DNA from 2 places in the Streptomyces sp. NPDC015661 genome. Region 2 is predicted to be linked to the other one. Evidence: riboswitches for the same ligand, from Rfam matches in the RefSeq annotation. Region 2 holds a riboswitch; the other holds the start of a gene.
The links. A riboswitch is a leader RNA that binds a small molecule or an ion and turns the genes downstream of it on or off. The one in region 2 is predicted to bind S-adenosylmethionine.
Positions count from the first base shown of each region.

Region 1 (9,290 bases), on a different contig from region 2:
AGTCCGCCACGTACTCCTTCCGGCTCGTCCGCAGCGACACCCGGATCGTCTCCCTGAACGCCGGCCCCGAGCCGGTCACCAAGGGCGGGTACGTGACCGTCACCGGCGGACTCCAGCACTACTGGAACGGCGCCTGGCGGGCGTACGGGAACGCGCCGGTCGTCCTGCAGTTCCAGGCGAAGGGCACGACGGCCTGGAGGCAGATGGCGACGGGCCGGTCCAACGCGAGCGGCAACGTCTCCCTCAAGGTGAAGGCGACCGCCGACGGCACCTGGCGGATCCGCCACTACTCCGCCGACCACCTGCACTTCCACTCCCCGGCCTCGGCCGGCGGGGACTACGTCGACGTGCGCTGACCGACGTCACCGAGAAACGCCCGAGGGCGGCACCCCCACCAGGGGGTGCCGCCCTCGTTCGCGTTCGCGAGGTGCGCGTTCAGCGATGAACTGCCGATCCGTCAGGATCAGAAGTCCATGTCACCGCCCGGCATGCCGCCGCCGGCCGGCGCAGCGGCCTTCTCCGGCTTGTCGGCGATGACGGCCTCGGTGGTGAGGAACAGCGCGGCGATCGACGCGGCGTTCTGCAGCGCGGAGCGCGTGACCTTCGCCGGGTCGATGATGCCCTCGGCGATGAGGTCGACGTACTCGTTGGTCGCGGCGTTGAGGCCGTGGCCGACGGGCAGGTTGCGGACCTTCTCCGCCACGACGCCGCCCTCGAGACCGGCGTTGACCGCGATCTGCTTCAGCGGGGCCTCAAGGGCCAGCTTGACGATGTTGGCACCGGTGGCCTCGTCGCCCGACAGGTCGGCCTCGAGCTTCTCGAAGACGTTCGACGCCTGGAGCAGGGCCACGCCACCGCCGGCGACGATGCCCTCCTCGACGGCCGCCTTCGCGTTGCGAACGGCGTCCTCGATGCGGTGCTTGCGCTCCTTGAGCTCGACCTCGGTCGCGGCACCGGCCTTGATGACGGCCACGCCGCCGGCCAGCTTCGCGAGGCGCTCCTGGAGCTTCTCGCGGTCGTAGTCCGAGTCGGAGTTCTCGATCTCGGCGCGGATCTGGTTCACGCGACCCGCGACCTGCTCGCTGTCACCGGCACCGTCGACGATGGTGGTCTCGTCCTTGGTGATGACGACCTTGCGGGCGCGGCCGAGCAGGTCGAGGCCCGCGTTCTCGAGCTTGAGGCCGACCTCCTCGGAGATGACCGTGCCGCCCGTGAGGATGGCGATGTCGTTCAGCATGGCCTTGCGGCGGTCGCCGAAGCCCGGGGCCTTGACGGCGACGGACTTGAAGGTGCCGCGGATCTTGTTGACGACCAGGGTCGACAGGGCCTCGCCCTCGACGTCCTCGGCGATGATCAGCAGCGGCTTGCCCGACTGCATGACCTTCTCCAGGAGCGGAAGGAGGTCCTTCACGGAGGAGATCTTGGAGTTGACGATCAGGAGGTACGGGTCGTCGAGCGACGCCTCCATGCGCTCCATGTCGGTCGCGAAGTACGCCGAGATGTAGCCCTTGTCGAAGCGCATACCCTCGGTGAGCTCCAGCTCCAGACCGAAGGTCTGGGACTCCTCGACGGTGATGACGCCTTCCTTGCCGACCTTGTCCATCGCCTCGGCGATGAGCTCGCCGATCTGGGTGTCGGCGGCGGAGATGGAGGCCGTGGAAGCGATCTGCTCCTTGGTCTCGACATCCTTCGCCTGCTCGAGCAGGGCGCCGGAGACGGCCTCGACGGCCTTCTCGATGCCGCGCTTGAGGGCCATCGGGTTGGCACCGGCGGCGACGTTGCGGAGACCCTCGCGGACGAGCGCCTGGGCGAGGACGGTGGCGGTGGTCGTACCGTCGCCGGCGACGTCGTCCGTCTTCTTGGCGACTTCCTTGACCAGCTCGGCGCCGATCTTCTCGTACGGGTCCTCGAGCTCGATCTCCTTGGCGATGGAGACACCATCGTTGGTGATCGTGGGGGCGCCCCACTTCTTCTCGAGGACGACGTTGCGGCCCTTGGGGCCGAGGGTGACCTTGACGGCGTCAGCGAGCTGGTTCATGCCGCGCTCGAGACCGCGCCGGGCCTCCTCGTCGAACGCGATGATCTTGGCCATGTGAAGTGGTCCTCCCGGACATGGGGTGGATAACGCTCCAGGACCGCGCCGACGCCCGCGACGGACGGCCTCCGCGACTCCGCGTGGTTCCTTGCCCCACCCGGCCGGCGGCCTCGTCTGCCCGATCCTCGTAGCACTCTCACCTTCCGAGTGCTAACGCCAATGATTAGCACTCGCCCTAGGAGAGTGCAAGCGACTCTCGCGTTTCGGGAGGTGACCGGGGGGTGGCCGGACCGGGAACGCGCGAGGGGTCCGCATCCCCTCAGGGATGCGGACCCCTCGACGGCGTTGCGTCGGTGGCCGATCGCGCCGCGCTCAGACGGCGAGCTTGACCATGTCCGCCTGCGGACCCTTCTGGCCCTGCGAGATCTCGAACTCGACCCGCTGGCCTTCTTCGAGGCTGCGGTAGCCATCCATCTGGATCGCGCTGTAGTGGACGAAAACATCCGCACCACCGTCTACCGCGATGAAGCCGTAGCCCTTCTCCGCGTTGAACCACTTGACGGTGCCCTGAGCCATGCCTAACTCCCCTATTACTGGCCCTTGCGCGGGACCGCACTTCGCGGACCCGGGTCAGACCCTGCGCCGGAACGCGTCGACCGCGGCTGAATGTATCTGCCCAACTGCCCTCTGCAACAGGTCATTCGACCGGGAATTCTGGGCGCCCTGGAAAGGGGAATTGGGGATAATCCCCTGGATGACGGGGCAAGTCGGGCCCGGCAAAGCGCGCAGAAGGTACACAACGCGCACACACTTTGGCTGCTTCTTGTCGTGCGGGGACGCATTCTCATATGCGCTTGGCATGAGCAGCGGAGGGGACTTCCCCAACTCTACCGCGCTCAACCATGCAGAATTGCCCCTTCCGCTTATCGCGCGGAAGGGGCAATTCGTACTGACCGGTAAGGCGCAATGGGCCCGTTGCGGCTCAGCAGCCGCCTGCGACGGCCGGAATGATCGAGACGCCCGCGCCGGCCGGGGTGGCCGTCTCCAGGCCCTGCTCGAAGCGCACGTCGTCGTCGTTCACGTAGACGTTGACGAAGCGGCGCAGCTTGCCCTGGTCGTCCAGGACACGGGCGGCGATACCCGTGTGGTTCTTCTCCAGGTCCGCGATGACCTCGGCGAGGGTCGCGCCCTCGGCCTGGACCTCGGACTGGCCGCCCGTGTAGGTGCGGAGGATGGTGGGGATGCGGACGTTCACGGCCATGTCTTCGTAAACCTTTCAGTGGGCCAGGAGGGCGGGCCGGCTCAGAGCGCCAGGCCGGCTTCGCGGAACGCGTCCAGGCTCGGGCGGATGGTGGCGGTCGCCTGAGAGGTGTCGGCCACCGCGTCCAGGGTCTTGAGTCCGTCGCCGGTGTTGAGGACGACGGTGGTGAGGTTCGGGTCGATGAGACCGGCCTCGACGAGCTTCTTCGTCACGCCGACGGTCACGCCGCCCGCGGTCTCGGCGAAGACGCCCTCGGTCTGCGCGAGGAGCTTGATGGCGTCGACGACCTGCTCGTCGTTGACGTCCTCCACGGCGCCGCCGGTCCGGCGGGCGATGTCGAGGACGTACGGGCCGTCGGCCGGGTTGCCGATGGCGAGGGACTTGGCGATGGTGTTCGGCTTCTGGGGCCGTACGACGTCGTGGCCGGCCTTGAAGGCCGCCGACACCGGGGAGCAGCCCTCGGCCTGGGCACCGAAGATCTTGTACGGCTTGTCCTCGACGAGGCCCAGCTTGATGAGCTCCTGCAGACCCTTGTCGATCTTCGTGAGCTGCGAGCCGGAGGCGATCGGGATGACGATCTGGTCGGGCAGCTGCCAGCCGAGCTGCTCGCAGATCTCGTACGCGAGCGTCTTGGAGCCCTCGCCGTAGTACGGACGGAGGTTGACGTTCACGAAGCCCCAGCCCTCGCCGAGCGGGTCGCCGATGAGCTCCGAGCAGAAGCGGTTGACGTCGTCGTAGTTGCCCTCGATGGCGACGAGGTCACCGCCGTAGACACCGGCCATGACGACCTTGCCCTGCTCCAGGTCGTGCGGGATGAACACGCAGGAGCGGAAGCCGGCGCGGGCGGCGGCGGCGCCGACGGCGCCGGCCAGGTTGCCGGTGGAGGAGCAGGAGAGGGTGGTGAAGCCGAAGGCGCGGGCGGCTTCGAGGGCCTGGGCGACGACCCGGTCCTTGAAGGAGTGGGTCGGGTTGCCGGAGTCGTCCTTGACGAAGAGCTTGCCGGGGGCGACGCCGATCTCGCGGGCGAGGTTGTCGGCCTGGACGAGCTTGGTCCAGCCGGGGTTCAGGTTGGGCTTCTCGGCGACGTCCGCGGGGACGGGCAGGAGGGGGGCGTAGCGCCAGATGTTGGCGGGGCCGGCCTCGATCTGCTTGCGCAGCGCCTCGGGGTCACCGGTGGGAAGGTCGTACGCGACCTCGAGCGGTCCGAAACAGAGTTCGCAGGCGAAGATCGGTCCGAGCGGGAAGGATTCACCACATTCGCGACAGGAAAGTCCGGACGCGGGACCGAGGTCGACGGTGGTGGGTGCGACGGTCTGAACAGCCATGGAGGCGAGGCCCTTTCTCCTCATCTTTCCCATGACGAATTTTTCGCCATGAGACGGATTTGGCACCTTCCCTAGCCGGGAGCCTCGCTGGAGGACGAGTAACCGACTGGAGGGTTGCCGGGGCTTCAACGGGCCGTTTCCCTCTGCCCCTCTGGATGAGCGGTATTCGATTGTGAAGTGCGGTGGACTTTCGTTCCTGCACTCCGACGCGGGCGGCACCCCGACGTGCATCGGGCATCCGCGTTGTTCAAGACTGTAACCGAAGGCCCGGACGCTTGGACCGGCCGTCCGAACCGCGAGATGGAGAGAGATCACGTGCTGGAAGAGGTGGAGCGCTGGCTGGACCGGCGGTCCTGGTCCGTGACGGACCGGCCGCTGGAGCGAATCCTCGCCGCCAAGCGGAACACGAAGGTCAGCGTCGTCCTGCCCGCGCTGAACGAGGAGGCGACGGTCGGGGACATCGTCTCCGTGATCCGGCGCGAGCTGATGACCGAGTCCGTCCCCCTCGTGGACGAGCTGGTGGTGATCGACTCGGGTTCCACGGACCGTACGGCGGAGGTGGCCGCGGCGGCCGGCGCGCGGGTTGTCGCGCGGGACGCGATACTCCCCCGCATACCGGCGGTCCCCGGCAAGGGCGAGGTGCTCTGGCGGTCGCTGATGGTGACGAGCGGGGACGTGGTCTGCTTCGTGGACGCGGACCTGCGGGACTTCTCGGCGGACTTCGTGACGGGGATCGTGGGCCCGCTGCTCACGGACCCGGACGTGGACTTCGTGAAGGCGATGTACGACCGCCCGTTCGGAGACACCCCCGGTCAGGGCGGCAGGGTCACCGAACTGGTGGCGCGCCCCCTCCTCAACCTCCACTGGCCGCAGCTGGCCGGTTTCGTGCAGCCGCTGGGCGGCGAGTACGCGGCGCGGCGCTCGCTGCTCGAACGGCTGCCGTTCCCGGTCGGTTACGGAGTGGAGCTGGGGCTGCTCGTGGACGCCCTGCACACGGTGGGCCTGGACGCGCTCGCACAGGTGGACGTGGGGGTGCGCAAGCACCGGCACCAGGACGGGCAGGCGCTGGGCCGGATGGCGGCGGCGATCTACCGGACGGCGCAGCTGCGGCTCTCGCGGGGGCACCTGGTGCGGCCGCGGCTGACGCAGTTCGAGCGGGGCGAGAAGGGCTTCGAGCCGCGGACGTACGCGGTGGACACGGAGGAGCGGCCGCCGATGGCCGAGATCGCGGAGTACGCGCACCGCCGCGTGGCGTAACGGCTCACGATGATCCGTTTTGCATACATTGCCCATTTATCCGCTTCACGCAACTTCACCTGGGCAGGGTGCTCGCGGTCCTCGGGCTCACAGCGGGCCCGATCGCGTTCACGGCGGCCGGTCCGGCCGCCGCGGACGTGGTCGAGCCCTTCGGCAAGCGGTACGACGAGTCGCTGTACGGCGACTTCGCCACGATCGGCAACACGGTCATGGGCTGCCCGACCGCCCCGGCGGACCTGGCGGCCCCCTGCGCGACGGCGGCCTCGGGCCAGGGCTCGGACAACAACAACACCTTCGTGATGCGGCGGGTCGGCGCGGGCGGCGTCGGGGACGCCGGGTACGGCTCCAGCACCGGCCACGTGAAGATCCCGGCGGGCGCCGAGGTCGCGTACGCCCGCCTCTTCTGGGGCGGGAACGACGGCACGTACAAGGGCCCGAGCGGCGCCCTGCTGAAGCGCTGCGACATCTCGGGCGCGGACGTCGGGCGCTCCCCCGGCGACCCGACGACGACGGCCCCGGTGATCAAGGTCGGGGCGGGTCCCGCCACCCCGGTCTCGATCGACAGCATGGTCGCGGACCCGGCCGACACCAGCGGCCCGCACTACTACACGGGCGAATCCGACGTGACCGCCGCCTTCGCGGGCGTCTCGGGGACGGACGCACAGGTGGCGGTCGGCAGCCTGTGGGCCCCGGACGGCAAGGGCTGTGTGGCCGGCTGGTCCCTGACGGTCGTCCACAGGTTCCCCGGCCCGGACCCGGTGAAGGCGGCGATGCGCGGCCGACGCGACTGACCTGCGGCAACTCCCTGTGGCCGAATCGGCTCGTCTCGTATACGTACGTTTGAGCGTTTACCGGACGGGCTAGGTTCGCCACATGGCAACTGTGCTGGTGGCATCCAACCGGGGCCCGGTCTCGTACGTGCTGGGCGAGGACGGTTCGCTGGACGCCCGCAAGGGCGGCGGCGGCCTGGCGTCGGCCCTGAGCACCATCGACTCCCGCGAGAGCCTCTGGGTGTGCGCGGCGCTCGGCGAGGGCGACCGGGAGGCGGTGCGACGCGGGACCGGCGAGCCGGGCGTGCGGATGCTGGACATCGACCCGGGGGTCTACGCGGACGCGTACAACGGCATCGCGAACTCGGTGCTGTGGTTCCTCCACCACCACCTGTACGACATCCCGCGCGAGCCGGTCTTCGACGCGGAGTTCCGCCGCCGCTGGGAGTCGTACCGGAGCTACAACCGCGCGTTCGCGGAGGCCCTGGCGGCGGAGGCGGCGGAGGGCGGGGCGGTCCTGGTGCAGGACTACCACCTGGCGCTGGTTCCGGGACAGCTCCGGGACCTGCGCCCGGACCTCCGCATCGCCCACTTCACCCATACCCCCTGGGCATCGCCCGCGTACCTGCGCATGCTGCCGACCGACATCCGCGAGGAGCTCCTGCGCGGGATGCTCGGCGCGGACCGGCTGGGCTTCCACACGCGCGCGTGGGCGGAGGCCTTCGAGAACGGCGCGGGCGACCCGGGACGCACGCGGGTGGCGGCGTACCCGCTGGGAGTCGACGCCGACGACCTGAGGGCACTGGCGTACCGCCCGGAGGTGGACGACCGCCTGGCCCGCCTCCGCGAGGAGATCGGCGACCGCAAGACCATCGTCCGGGTGGACCGCACGGAACTCTCGAAGAACATCCTGCGAGGCCTGCAGGCCTACCGCGAACTCCTGACCACCCACCCGGAATGGCGGAACCGGGTGGTCCACCTGGCGTCCGCCTACCCCTCCCGCCAGGACCTGGAGTCGTACCGCGCGTACACGGCGGCGGTGAAGGAACTGGCGGAGGAGATCAACACCGAGTTCGGCACGGCGGACTGGCAGCCGGTCCTGGTCTCGGTGAAGGACGACTTCACCCGCTCCCTGGCCGCCTACCGCCTGGCGGACGTGGCCCTGGTGAACCCCGTGCGCGACGGCATGAACCTGGTCGCGAAGGAGATACCGGTCGTCTCGGAGTCGGGCTGCGCCCTCGTCCTGTCGACGGGCGCGGGCGCGTACGAGGAACTGAAGGAGGACGCGCTCACGGTGAACCCCTTCGACGTGACGGAGACGGCCCAGGCCCTGCACACGGCCCTGACGATGCCCCCCACGGAACGAGCGGACCGCACCAAACGCCTGGCCGCCGCGGCCACCGCCCTCCCCCCACAACGGTGGTTCCTGGACCAGCTGGAGGCCCTGCGGGAGCGGTGAGCCGGTGGCCCGGCGGACGGTCGAGGCGAGGGGAGAGCGTGTCGACCCGGCTGACGGAACCGTCTGATCACGTCGACCTGCTTGCGGCCGGGGCCGCTACTGGCCTCGACGGCGCTGTAGTACGTGCCGTGCCGGGTGGTTCGGGGCCGGCTCCGCCCGACGGCGCGGGCGGAGCGGGGCTGCCGTTCAGGAGGAGAGGCGCTTCAGTGCCGCGGTGGCGATGCCTTCGACGTAGGCCGGGGCGTGGGCGGGCCGACCGGTGAGCTCGACGATGGCGACCCTGGTGCCGCTGCGCAGGACCGCGACCCCGCCGGTGGCGGTTCCGTCGCCGTTGTAGGCCGGGTACCAGCGGGCGGTGCCGCCGGTGGTGGTCAGGGTGTGGGCCGCGCCGTAGCGCCAGTGGCCGGCCGGCTCGTCCTGGCAGTCCTGAACGAGCGCGACGAGCTGCTTCTCCCAGGTGGCGGCCGCGGTCCCGGTGGGGGCGCTCGCGGCCGACTCGGTCAGCATGCTGTCGGTGGCGAAGGTCCAGTTCACGGACGCGTACGCGGTGGCGTTGCCCTTGGTCAGGTCGCGCATCGTCTCCTCTCCGGAGCACGCGGACAGCGCCTGGCGTCCGGTCAGCGCAACGGTCGCGCCGACCGGGTTCAGGCCCTTCTGGAAGTAGTCCTCGCTCTGGACGAGGTGGGCGGAGCCGAGTCCGGGCGCGGCGACCACAGCCGAGCGGGCGGCGGCGGCCGCGGTGCGGTGCGCGGCCCCGTGGGCGGTGGCCGACTGGGTGCCGACGACGGTGGCCGTGATCAGTGCGGCGGCGAAGCAGGCCGCGGCGGCGACCCGGTTGCGGCGAACGGACTTCTGCTGGACGGTCCGGTTCTCGGTCATCTGGTCCCCCTGCTGGTCGGGACGCCTGCTGCGTCCTCGTACAACCGGGGGAGATGCCGCCGGAGGAGGGAAAGTTGGAGCTCTGACCGGCTGTTTCACAGCTGTGACAGAGCGGTCCTGACGACGCGGTCCATCGCGGCCGTCCCCAGGCAGGCGTCGACTTCGAGCACCCCGTAGTGGGTGCCGCTGCGCAGCACGGCGATGCCGCCGCAGGGCTCCTCGCCCTCGGGCGCTGTGCCGGTGGTGTTGAGGGATCCCTGGTAGACGCCCATCCAGCTCGCGGTGACGTCCGGGGCGAGCCGCA
Region 1 is NZ_JBIBST010000014.1:133,622-142,911, reverse strand. Features, by position in the region: gene ACF07V_RS32385 (hypothetical protein) at 1-356, shown strand, start outside; gene groL (chaperonin GroEL) at 464-2,092, opposite strand; gene ACF07V_RS32375 (cold-shock protein) at 2,408-2,611, opposite strand; gene ACF07V_RS32370 (MoaD/ThiS family protein) at 3,018-3,296, opposite strand; gene thrC (threonine synthase) at 3,338-4,645, opposite strand; SAM riboswitch class I at 4,639-4,783, opposite strand; gene ACF07V_RS32360 (glucosyl-3-phosphoglycerate synthase) at 4,937-5,878, shown strand; gene ACF07V_RS32355 (hypothetical protein) at 5,947-6,669, shown strand; gene ACF07V_RS32350 (trehalose-6-phosphate synthase) at 6,752-8,107, shown strand; gene ACF07V_RS32345 (hypothetical protein) at 8,294-8,986, opposite strand; gene ACF07V_RS32340 (hypothetical protein) at 9,082-9,290, opposite strand, start outside.
Region 1: linked by a shared signal. The riboswitch ahead of thrC (threonine synthase) and the one ahead of ACF07V_RS10095 (aminotransferase class V-fold PLP-dependent enzyme) in region 2 are both predicted to bind S-adenosylmethionine.

Region 2 (9,290 bases):
CCTGACACCGGGGTAATCCGTGAAAAAGCTCTCCGCACGACGACGCCATCCGCTGGCGGCGGTCGTCGTCCTACTTCTCGCGCTGGCGGCCACGGGGGGGCTGTACGCCGCGTTCGCGCCCGCGGGCACGGCGAAGGCCGATGAAACCGCCCAGTCCCTCGCCATCGAGGAGGGCAAGAAGCTCTACTCCGTCGGCTGCGCCAGCTGCCACGGAACCGGCGGTCAGGGCACCTCTGACGGCCCGTCCCTCGTAGGCGTCGGTTCGGCCGCGGTCGACTTCCAGGTCGGCACCGGCCGTATGCCGGCCCAGCAGCCGGGCGCCCAGGTCCCGAAGAAGAAGGTCATCTACTCGCAGGCTGAGATCGATCAGCTCGCGGCGTACGTCGCCTCTCTCGGTGCCGGTGCGATCACGCCGACCGAGGGCCAGTACAGCCCTGACGGTGCCGACATCGCCAAGGGTGGCGAGCTGTTCCGCACCAACTGTGCCCAGTGCCACAACTTCACCGGTGAGGGTGGCGCGCTGACCTACGGCAAGTACGCCCCGAGCCTCGAAGGCGTGAGCCCGAAGCACCTCTACGAGGCCATGCAGACCGGCCCGCAGAACATGCCGTCCTTCCCCGACACGACGATGCCGGAGAAGGAGAAGAAGGACATCATCGCGTACGTCCAGGCCGTCAACAGCGACTCGTCCGAGAGCCCGGGCGGTCTCAAGCTCGGTGGCCTCGGCCCCGTCAGTGAGGGCCTGTTCGCCTGGGTCTTCGGCCTGGGTGCGCTGATCGCAGTTGCCATCTGGGTCGCGGCCCACACCGCTAAGGCCAAGAAGTCATGAGTAGCCAAGAGATTCCAGAAGAGACCCTGCCGGCAGGGCAGGACACCGCGCACGGCGCGGTGAAGGTCGCCGACGACCCGTTCGCCGACCCGGGCCTTCCGCCCCACAAGCCCCGCATCCAGGACATCGACGAGCGGGCCGCCCGCCGGTCCGAGCGTGCGGTCGCCTTCATGTTCACGCTGTCGATGCTGGCCACCGTCGGCTTCATCGCCTCGTACGTGATCTTCCCGGTTGACAAGATCGTGTACATCTGGCCCTTCGGCCACGTGTCCGCGCTCAACTTCGCCCTGGGCCTGACCCTCGGTGCCGCCCTCTTCTTCATCGGCGCGGGCGCGGTCCACTGGGCCCGCACCCTGATGTCCGACGTCGAGGTCGCCGACGAGCGTCACCCGATGGCGGCGACGCCCGAGGTCAAGGCGAAGGTCATGGCGGACTTCGCGGCCGGTGCCGCGGAGTCGGGCATGGGCCGCCGCAAGCTCATCCGCAACACGATGTTCGGTGCGCTGTCGCTCGTACCGCTCTCCGGCATCGTCCTGCTGCGTGACATGGGCCCGCTGCCCGAGAAGAAGCTCCGGTCCACGCTGTGGACCAAGGGGCTCCAGCTCATCAACATGAACACGAACGAGCCGCTGCGTCCCGAGGACGTCGCGGTCGGCTCGCTGACCTTCGCGATGCCCGAGGGCCTCTCGGAGCACGACGAGCACTTCCAGACCGAGATCGCCAAGGCCGCCCTGATGATCGTCCGGATCCAGCCGGAGGACATCAAGGACAAGCGCGAGCTCGAGTGGTCCCACCAGGGCATCGTCGCGTTCTCGAAGATCTGCACCCACGTCGGCTGCCCGATCTCCCTGTACGAGCAGCAGACGCACCACGTGCTCTGCCCGTGCCACCAGTCCACCTTCGACCTCTCCGACGGCGCCCGCGTCATCTTCGGCCCGGCCGGTCACGCCCTTCCGCAGCTGCGGATCGGTGTGAACGACAAGGGCTTCCTGGAGGCGCTCGGCGACTTCGACGAGCCCGTCGGTCCTGCCTTCTGGGAGCGCGGATGAGCACCGTGACCACGAGTAAGAAAGCACCCGCCGGTGAGCGGGTCGCGGACTGGGCCGACGGCCGCCTGGGGATCTACACGCTGGCCAAGGCCAACATGCGGAAGATCTTCCCGGACCACTGGTCCTTCATGCTGGGCGAGGTCTGCCTCTACAGCTTCCTCATCATCATCCTGACGGGCGTCTATCTGACGATGTTCTTCCACCCGTCGATGAACGAGGTGGAGTACGTCGGACCGTACGTCCCGCTCCAGGGACAGCTGATGTCCGAGGCGTTCAACTCGACCATGCACATCTCCTTCGAGGTGCGCGGTGGTCTGCTGATCCGGCAGATCCACCACTGGGCGGCGCTGATCTTCCTCGCCGGCATGTTCGTGCACATGATGCGCGTGTTCTTCACCGGCGCGTTCCGCAAGCCGCGTGAGATCAACTGGCTGTTCGGCTTCCTGCTGTTCTTCCTGGGCATGTTCACCGGCTTCACCGGTTACTCGCTCCCGGACGACCTGCTCTCCGGCACCGGTGTCCGCTTCATGCAGGGCGCGATCCTGTCCGTGCCGGTCATCGGCACGTACCTCTCGATGTTCCTGTTCGGCGGCGAGTTCCCCGGCGGCGACTTCGTCGCCCGGTTCTACTCGGCGCACGTGCTGCTGCTGCCCGGCATCATGCTGGGTCTCGTGGTCGCCCACCTCATCCTGGTGTTCGTCCACAAGCACACGCACTTCGCCGGCCCCGGCCGGACGAACGAGAACGTCGTCGGCATGCCGCTGCTGCCCGTGTACATGGCGAAGGCCGGAGGCTTCTTCTTCCTGGTCTTCGGTCTCATCGCGGTCATCGCGGCGATCGCCTCGATCAACCCGATCTGGGCCATCGGCCCGTACCGCCCGGACCAGGTGTCCACCGGCGCCCAGCCCGACTGGTACATGGGCTTCGCCGAGGGTCTGATCCGAGTGATGCCGGGCTGGGAGATCAACCTGTGGGGCCACACGCTGGTCCTCGGCGTGATGATCCCGCTGGCGATCTTCCCGGCGGTCCTCGCGGCCATCGCGGTCTACCCGTTCATCGAGTCCTGGATCACCGGCGACAAGCGCGAGCACCACATCGCGCAGCGCCCGCGCAACGCTCCGACGCGCACCGCCTTCGGTGTCGCCTGGATCACCGCGTACATGATCATGCTCGTGGGTGGTGGAAACGACCTCTGGGCCACGCACTTCCACCTGTCGCTGAACTCGATCACCTGGTTCGTGCGGATCTTCTTCTTCGTCGGTCCGGTCATCGCGTTCGTCGCCACCAAGCGGATCTGCCTCGGCCTCCAGCGCCGCGACAAGGACAAGGTGCTGCACGGCCGCGAGTCGGGCATCATCAAGCGCCTGCCGCACGGTGAGTTCGTCGAGGTCCACCAGCCGCTCAGCCAGGGCGAGCTGCACCGCCTCACGGCGCACGAGCAGTACGAGGCCGCGGAGCTTCCGCCGGCCGTCGACGAGAACGGCGTGGAGCGCAAGATCGGCCGCATGGAGAAGCTCCGGGTCAAGCTCAACAAGGGCTACTACGGAGACGACAGCCAGGTCGCCAAGCCCACGGTCGAGGAGTACAAGGAGATCCAGAGCGGCCACGGCCACCACTGATCACCTGACCTCGTAGGTCGCCACGGCGAGAGCCCCGTCCATTCGATGGACGGGGCTCTTTGCCGTGCCCGGACATCGATAGGGTGGGTGTGTATCCGTCACGTGATCAACAGGAGCTGCCATGAGCGCTGCGACCCCCGCTGGAGGACCTACGTCGGCGGGCCGCTCCTGGCCCGCCCTGCTGAACGGACTCCTCGACGGCCATGACCTCACCGCCGACGACACGGCCTGGGCGATGGACCTGATCATGAGCGGCGAGGCGACCGACGCGCAGATCGCCGGCTTCATGGTGGCCCTGCGCGCCAAGGGCGAGACCGTGCAGGAGATCGCCGGCCTCGTCCGGACCATGTACGCGCACGCCAACGTCATCGAGGTGCCCGGCCGCACCGTCGACATCGTCGGCACGGGCGGCGACGGCGCCAAGACGGTGAACATCTCCACGATGGCGTCGATCGTGGTCGCCGGAACGGGCGCCAAGGTCGTCAAGCACGGCAACCGCGCCGCGTCCTCCGCCTCCGGCTCCTCCGACGTCCTGGAGAAGCTCGGCGTCAATCTGAACCTGACCCCGCAGCGGGTCGCCGAGGTCGCCGACGAAGCGGGCATCACCCTCTGCTTCGCGATCAAGTTCCACCCCTCGCTGCGGCACGTCGCCGCGGCCCGCGGCCAGCTGGGCATCCGGACGACCTTCAACGTCCTCGGCCCGCTGACCAACCCGGCCAAGGTGCGCTCCCAGGCCGTGGGGGTCGCCGACCCGCGCATGGCGCCCGTGGTCGCCGGGGTCTTCGCCGAGCGCGGCAACTCCGCCCTGGTCTTCCGCGGCGACGACGGCCTGGACGAGCTCACCACGACCTCCACGTCCCGGGTCTGGGTGGTCCGGGACGGCGGCGTCACCGAGGAGCGCTTCGACCCGCGGGACGTCGGCATCGACCTCGTCCCCCTGGAGGCGCTGCGCGGCGACGACGCCTCGTACAACGCCGACGTCGCCCGCCGGCTGCTCGCGGGGGAGACCGGTCCGGTACGGGACGCGGTGCTGCTCAACGCCGCGGCGGCGCTCACCGCCCTGGACCCCGGCACGGGCAGCCTCGCCGAGCAGCTGGGCGCGGGCATCGCGAAGGCGGCCGAGTCGATCGACTCCGGTGCGGCCCTGCGGTCCCTGGAGCGCTGGATCGCCGCCAGCAACGCGTAACCCTTGTGGCGTACGGCCCCGGTCCACCATGCGGACCGGGGTCTTGCGCTTCGGCGATCATGTGGCAGGATGCTTCACAGGTCACGAGTGACAGCGTTTTGGCCCCGGCTTGCTGTCCGGCAACCCTCCTTCCGTGGCGGGGTGCCCCGGGTGATGACCAGGCCGTAGGCAGCGAGGTCTACGGCAAGCGCGGATCCCTCGAACACCAGGGGTCCTGGTCACTCGAGGAGCTTTTTCCGTGAGCAAGCGAATGCGATAGGGCGACTCCGCCCCTTCTTCACCCTCGGAACAGGGTCCCTTCCGCGTACCCCCATGTCCTCCGAGGCATCACCCGTACCCCGCCGTACCCGGCCGCGTACGGGATCCACCGAAGCCATTCCGCACCGCCCGCCGGGAGATACCGCCATGTCCGCATACCCGAACGCCACCGCCGTCGCCGCCGACTCCGAGTCCGCCGACCCCTGCTGCGCCGCCCCGCTGGCGGTCCTCGGCCGGGACGTCACCGTCCCGCTCGTCACCGGCGGCGAGGTGACCTACGCGGCGCTCGACTACGCGGCCAGCGCGCCGGCCCTGCAGCGGGTCTGGGACGACGTCGCCGCGTACGCCCCGTACTACGGCAGCGTCCACCGCGGCGCCGGCTACCTCTCCCAGCTCTCCACCGACCTCTTCGAGAACAGCCGCGTCACCGTCGCCGAGTTCCTCGACTGCCGCCCCGACGACCAGGTCGTCTTCACCCGCTCCACCACCGACTCGCTGAACCTGCTCGCTGCCACGATCCCGGCCGGCTGCCAGGTCTTCGTCTTCGAGACCGAGCACCACGCCTCCCTGCTGCCCTGGCGGGACGCCCGCGTCACCTACCTCAACGCGCCGCGCACCCCGGAGCAGGCCGTCGAGACCCTGGAGCGCGCCCTCGCCGACCGTACTGTGACGATCGAGGGGGGCTACGGTCCCGCCCTGGTCTGCGTGACCGGTGCCTCCAACGTCACCGGTGAGCTGTGGCCGGTGAAGGAGCTGGCCGCCGCCGCGCACGCGCACGGCGCCCGGATCGTGCTCGACGCCGCCCAGCTGGCCCCCCACCACCCGGTCTCCGTGCGGGAGTTGGACGTGGACTGGGTGGCCTTCTCCGGGCACAAGCTGTACGCGCCCTTCGGCTCCGGCGTCCTCGCCGGCCGTGCCGACTGGCTCCAGGACTCCGAGCCCTACCTCGCGGGCGGCGGCGCCTCCCGCAAGGTGGCCCGCCGGGCCGACGGTGGTGTGGACGTGGAGTGGCACACCACCGCGGCCCGGCACGAGGCGGGTTCGCCGAACGTCATCGGCGTCTACTCGATCGCCTCCGCCTGCAAGGCGCTGACCGAGGCCGGCTTCGACACCCTCGTCGCCCGTGAGCAGCACCTGATCGCCAAGGTCCGCGAGGGCCTGGCCGAGGTCCCCGAGGTGCGGGTGCTCTCGCTCTTCGGCGACGACGCGCCCCGCGTGGGCGTCATCTCCTTCGTCGTGGAGGGCTGGAACAGCTCCCACTTCGCCGCCGCGCTCTCCGCCGAGTACGGCATCGGCGTCCGTGACGGCCTCTTCTGCGCCCACCCGCTGGTCCGCACCCTGCTCGGCAGCGACCCGCAGGACCCGGGCGAGTGCGGCTCCCCCGAGGCGGCCCCGGGGGAGCGGTCCCTGAACGCCATCCGGGTGAGCTTCGGCGCCGGTACCCCGGACGAGCACGTGGACCGGTTCGTCGGCGCGGTGAAGGAGCTCGTCCGGGACGGCGCGCAGTGGAAGTACCGCACCGAGGACGGCCGCTGCGTCCCGGACCGCGGCTGATCAGTCACTCGTACGGGTGAAGGGGGCCTCCCGGTCGGGAGGCCCCCTTCAGCCATGCCGCGTGCGCGGTCTCCAGGACTCCGGACCGTCAGGACTCCAGACCGATGGCGAAGGCCGCCTCCAGGTCGTGCTGGGAGTACGTCCGGAAGGCGACGTGCGTGTCCGTGGCCTCGACGCCCGGAATCTTGCTGATGCGGCCGGGGATCACGTCCGCCAGGTCGTCGTGGCGCGGCACCCGGACCATGGCGATCAGGTCGTACGTACCGGTGACCGAGAAGACCTCGCTGACGCTGTCGAGCGCGGCGATCGACTCGGCGATCTCGGGGATGCGGTCCACGCTGGTCTTGATGAGCACGATCGCGGTGATCACGGCTGGCTTTCTCCCTCGGTCGCCGCGGCTTGGGCTTTCACTCTATCCCCACCGCGGAAGCGCACCCAGGCGTAGAGGAAGCCGACGGAGAAGCCCACGACATGGGCCAGATAGGCGACGCCGGGCCCCGCGCCCGCCGCCCGCGCGGCCAGCCACTGCAGCGTGAACCAGAAGATCAGGACGATCCAGGCGGGGAAGCGCAGCGGCAGGAAGAACAGGAAGGGGAAGAGGCTGGTGACCCGGGAGCGGGGGAAGAGGAAGAGGAAGGCCCCGAGCACCGCGGAGATCGCTCCGGAGGCCCCGACCAGGGTCTGCTCGCTGTCCGCGTGCGCCAGCGCGTACCCGGACAGGGCGACGTAGCCGGTCCCCAGGTAGAAGAGGCAGAACTCGACGGGCCCCATGCGCTCCTCGGCCATCGCGCCGAAGACGTACAGGAAGAGCATGTTTCCCAGCAGGTGGAGCCAGCTGCCGTGGACGAAGAGCGCGGTCAGCGGGGTGAGCAGGGCGCGCGGATCGCCGCCCGTGAGATCGGCGGGGACGACGCCCCAGCGGCGGAAGTAGGCGCCCTGGGCGGCCAGGAGCTCGTCGCCCGTGCCGTATCCCGGGTTGAGTCCGGAGACCGGGCTGATGGCGAAGAGCAGGCAGCAGGCGGCGATCAGCCCGTAGGTCACCGTGGGTCCGTTGCGGGTGCCCCGCCAGGCACCGAGGACCGCGCCTCGCCAGTCGATCATGGACAGATCATGGCGTACCGGGGCCGAAGTGGACAGAGTGCCTCGCCGTGCCCCGGCCTGCCCGCGAGGCCGTAGGGTTACGGGCACCACCACCGCAGTTCGACGGCGCACCGCGGCACCCGCACCTGGTACCAGGAAACAGGAAGAAGGACGGCACCGATGACGACGGTTCCCCTGCCGACCGACGAGACCCGCTGGCGCTGCACGCTCTGCGGCAACCTGACCCGCTTCGACGTGACCCGCTCCTCCAAGGTCGTGGAGTACGTCCATCTGGACCTCGCCGGAGACCCGACGGTCGAGGAGCGGCAGGTGGTCAGTGAGACCATCGAGTCGGTCCGCTGCCGCTGGTGCAACGCGGTGGACCAGATCGAACTGGTGGACAGGCCGGGCGCCGCTTCCTGAGGGGCGGCGCGGACGACATAGGGGTGACGGATCGTGGAGCAGCCCGCGCACGGTGGTGAGCCGGCCGGCGCGGCAGGTGACGCTGCCGAGACGCTCGACCACCCATTGCCGGAAGGTGTACGGCGACGGGTCGTCGCGCTGGTCGCGGACGCCTTCGGCGGGCTCACCGTGGCGGAGCTCCCCGCGCCCCTGCGGCAGTACGCCCGCTTCACCGCGAGCCGGCGGGCCAAGTTCGCCGGCAACGCGATGGCCGCCGCCCTGGAGAGCGACCCGCTCTTCCGGCAGCGGATCGGCGAACGGTTCAAGCAGGGCCAGCCCGAGCTGGCCGGAGCCGTGGAGACCGGCACCCCGCCCGCGGCCGCCGACCCCGTCGACGTGGCGGCGGCCGCCTATGTGCTGCGCCCGCCCGGCTGGGTCAAGCTCGTCGCCGCCGCCGGCGAGGAGGCCCAGCGGGCCGACGCCGAGCGGGCCGACGAGGCCGGCCGGCGCGAGCTGGAGCGGCTGCGCGAGGAGCTCGCCGCCGCCCGGGACCGCTCCCGGGGCGAGACCGAGCAGCTCCGGCACGACCTGGAGGCCGCCCGCAAGGAAGCGGAATCGCTTCACCGCAAGCTGCGCAGCGCCCAGAGCGACGTCAAGCGCGGCGAGGCGGCGCTGCGCAAGGTCCAGGGCGAGATCGAGGCCGCGCGGGCCGAGTCGGCGGCCCAGGTGTCGGCCGCCGAGAGCGAGACCCGGCGGCTCAAGGCCCGGCTCGGCGAGGTCGAGGCGGCCCTGGAGGCGAGCCGCAGGACCGCCCGCGAGGGCCGCTCGGTGGAGGACATGCGGCTGCGGCTGCTCCTCGACACGGTCCTCGACGCGGCCCAGGGGCTGCGGCGCGAACTCGCGCTGCCGCCCGTCTCGGTGCACCCGGCGGACACCGTGGACGCGGTGGAGCCGGGGCGGATGTCCCCGAAGGACATCGCGGCGCGGGCGCTCTCCGAGACGGACCCGGCGCTGCTCGACCAGCTGCTCGCGCTGCCGCAGGCGCATCTGGTCGTCGACGGCTACAACGTCACCAAGACCGGCTATCCGACGATGCCGCTGGAGAAGCAGCGGCTGCGGCTGCTCGGCGCGCTCTCGGCCCTGGCGGCCCGCTCGGGCGCCGAGGTCACCTGTGTCTTCGACGGGGCGGAGCTGGCGGCCCCGGTGCTGCTCGCCCCGCCGCGCGGGGTGCGGGTGCTGTTCTCCAAGCCCGGTGTCACGGCGGACGAGTTGATCCGTCAGCTGGTCCGGGCGGAGCCGCCGGGTCGGCCGGT
Region 2 is NZ_JBIBST010000003.1:355,667-364,956, forward strand. Features, by position in the region: gene ACF07V_RS10075 (c-type cytochrome) at 20-829, shown strand; gene ACF07V_RS10080 (Rieske 2Fe-2S domain-containing protein) at 826-1,878, shown strand; gene ACF07V_RS10085 (cytochrome bc complex cytochrome b subunit) at 1,875-3,497, shown strand; gene trpD (anthranilate phosphoribosyltransferase) at 3,619-4,683, shown strand; SAM riboswitch class IV at 4,763-4,879, shown strand; gene ACF07V_RS10095 (aminotransferase class V-fold PLP-dependent enzyme) at 5,089-6,495, shown strand; gene ACF07V_RS10100 (Lrp/AsnC family transcriptional regulator) at 6,584-6,865, opposite strand; gene ACF07V_RS10105 (rhomboid family intramembrane serine protease) at 6,862-7,596, opposite strand; gene ACF07V_RS10110 (hypothetical protein) at 7,756-7,998, shown strand; gene ACF07V_RS10115 (NYN domain-containing protein) at 8,032-9,290, shown strand, end outside.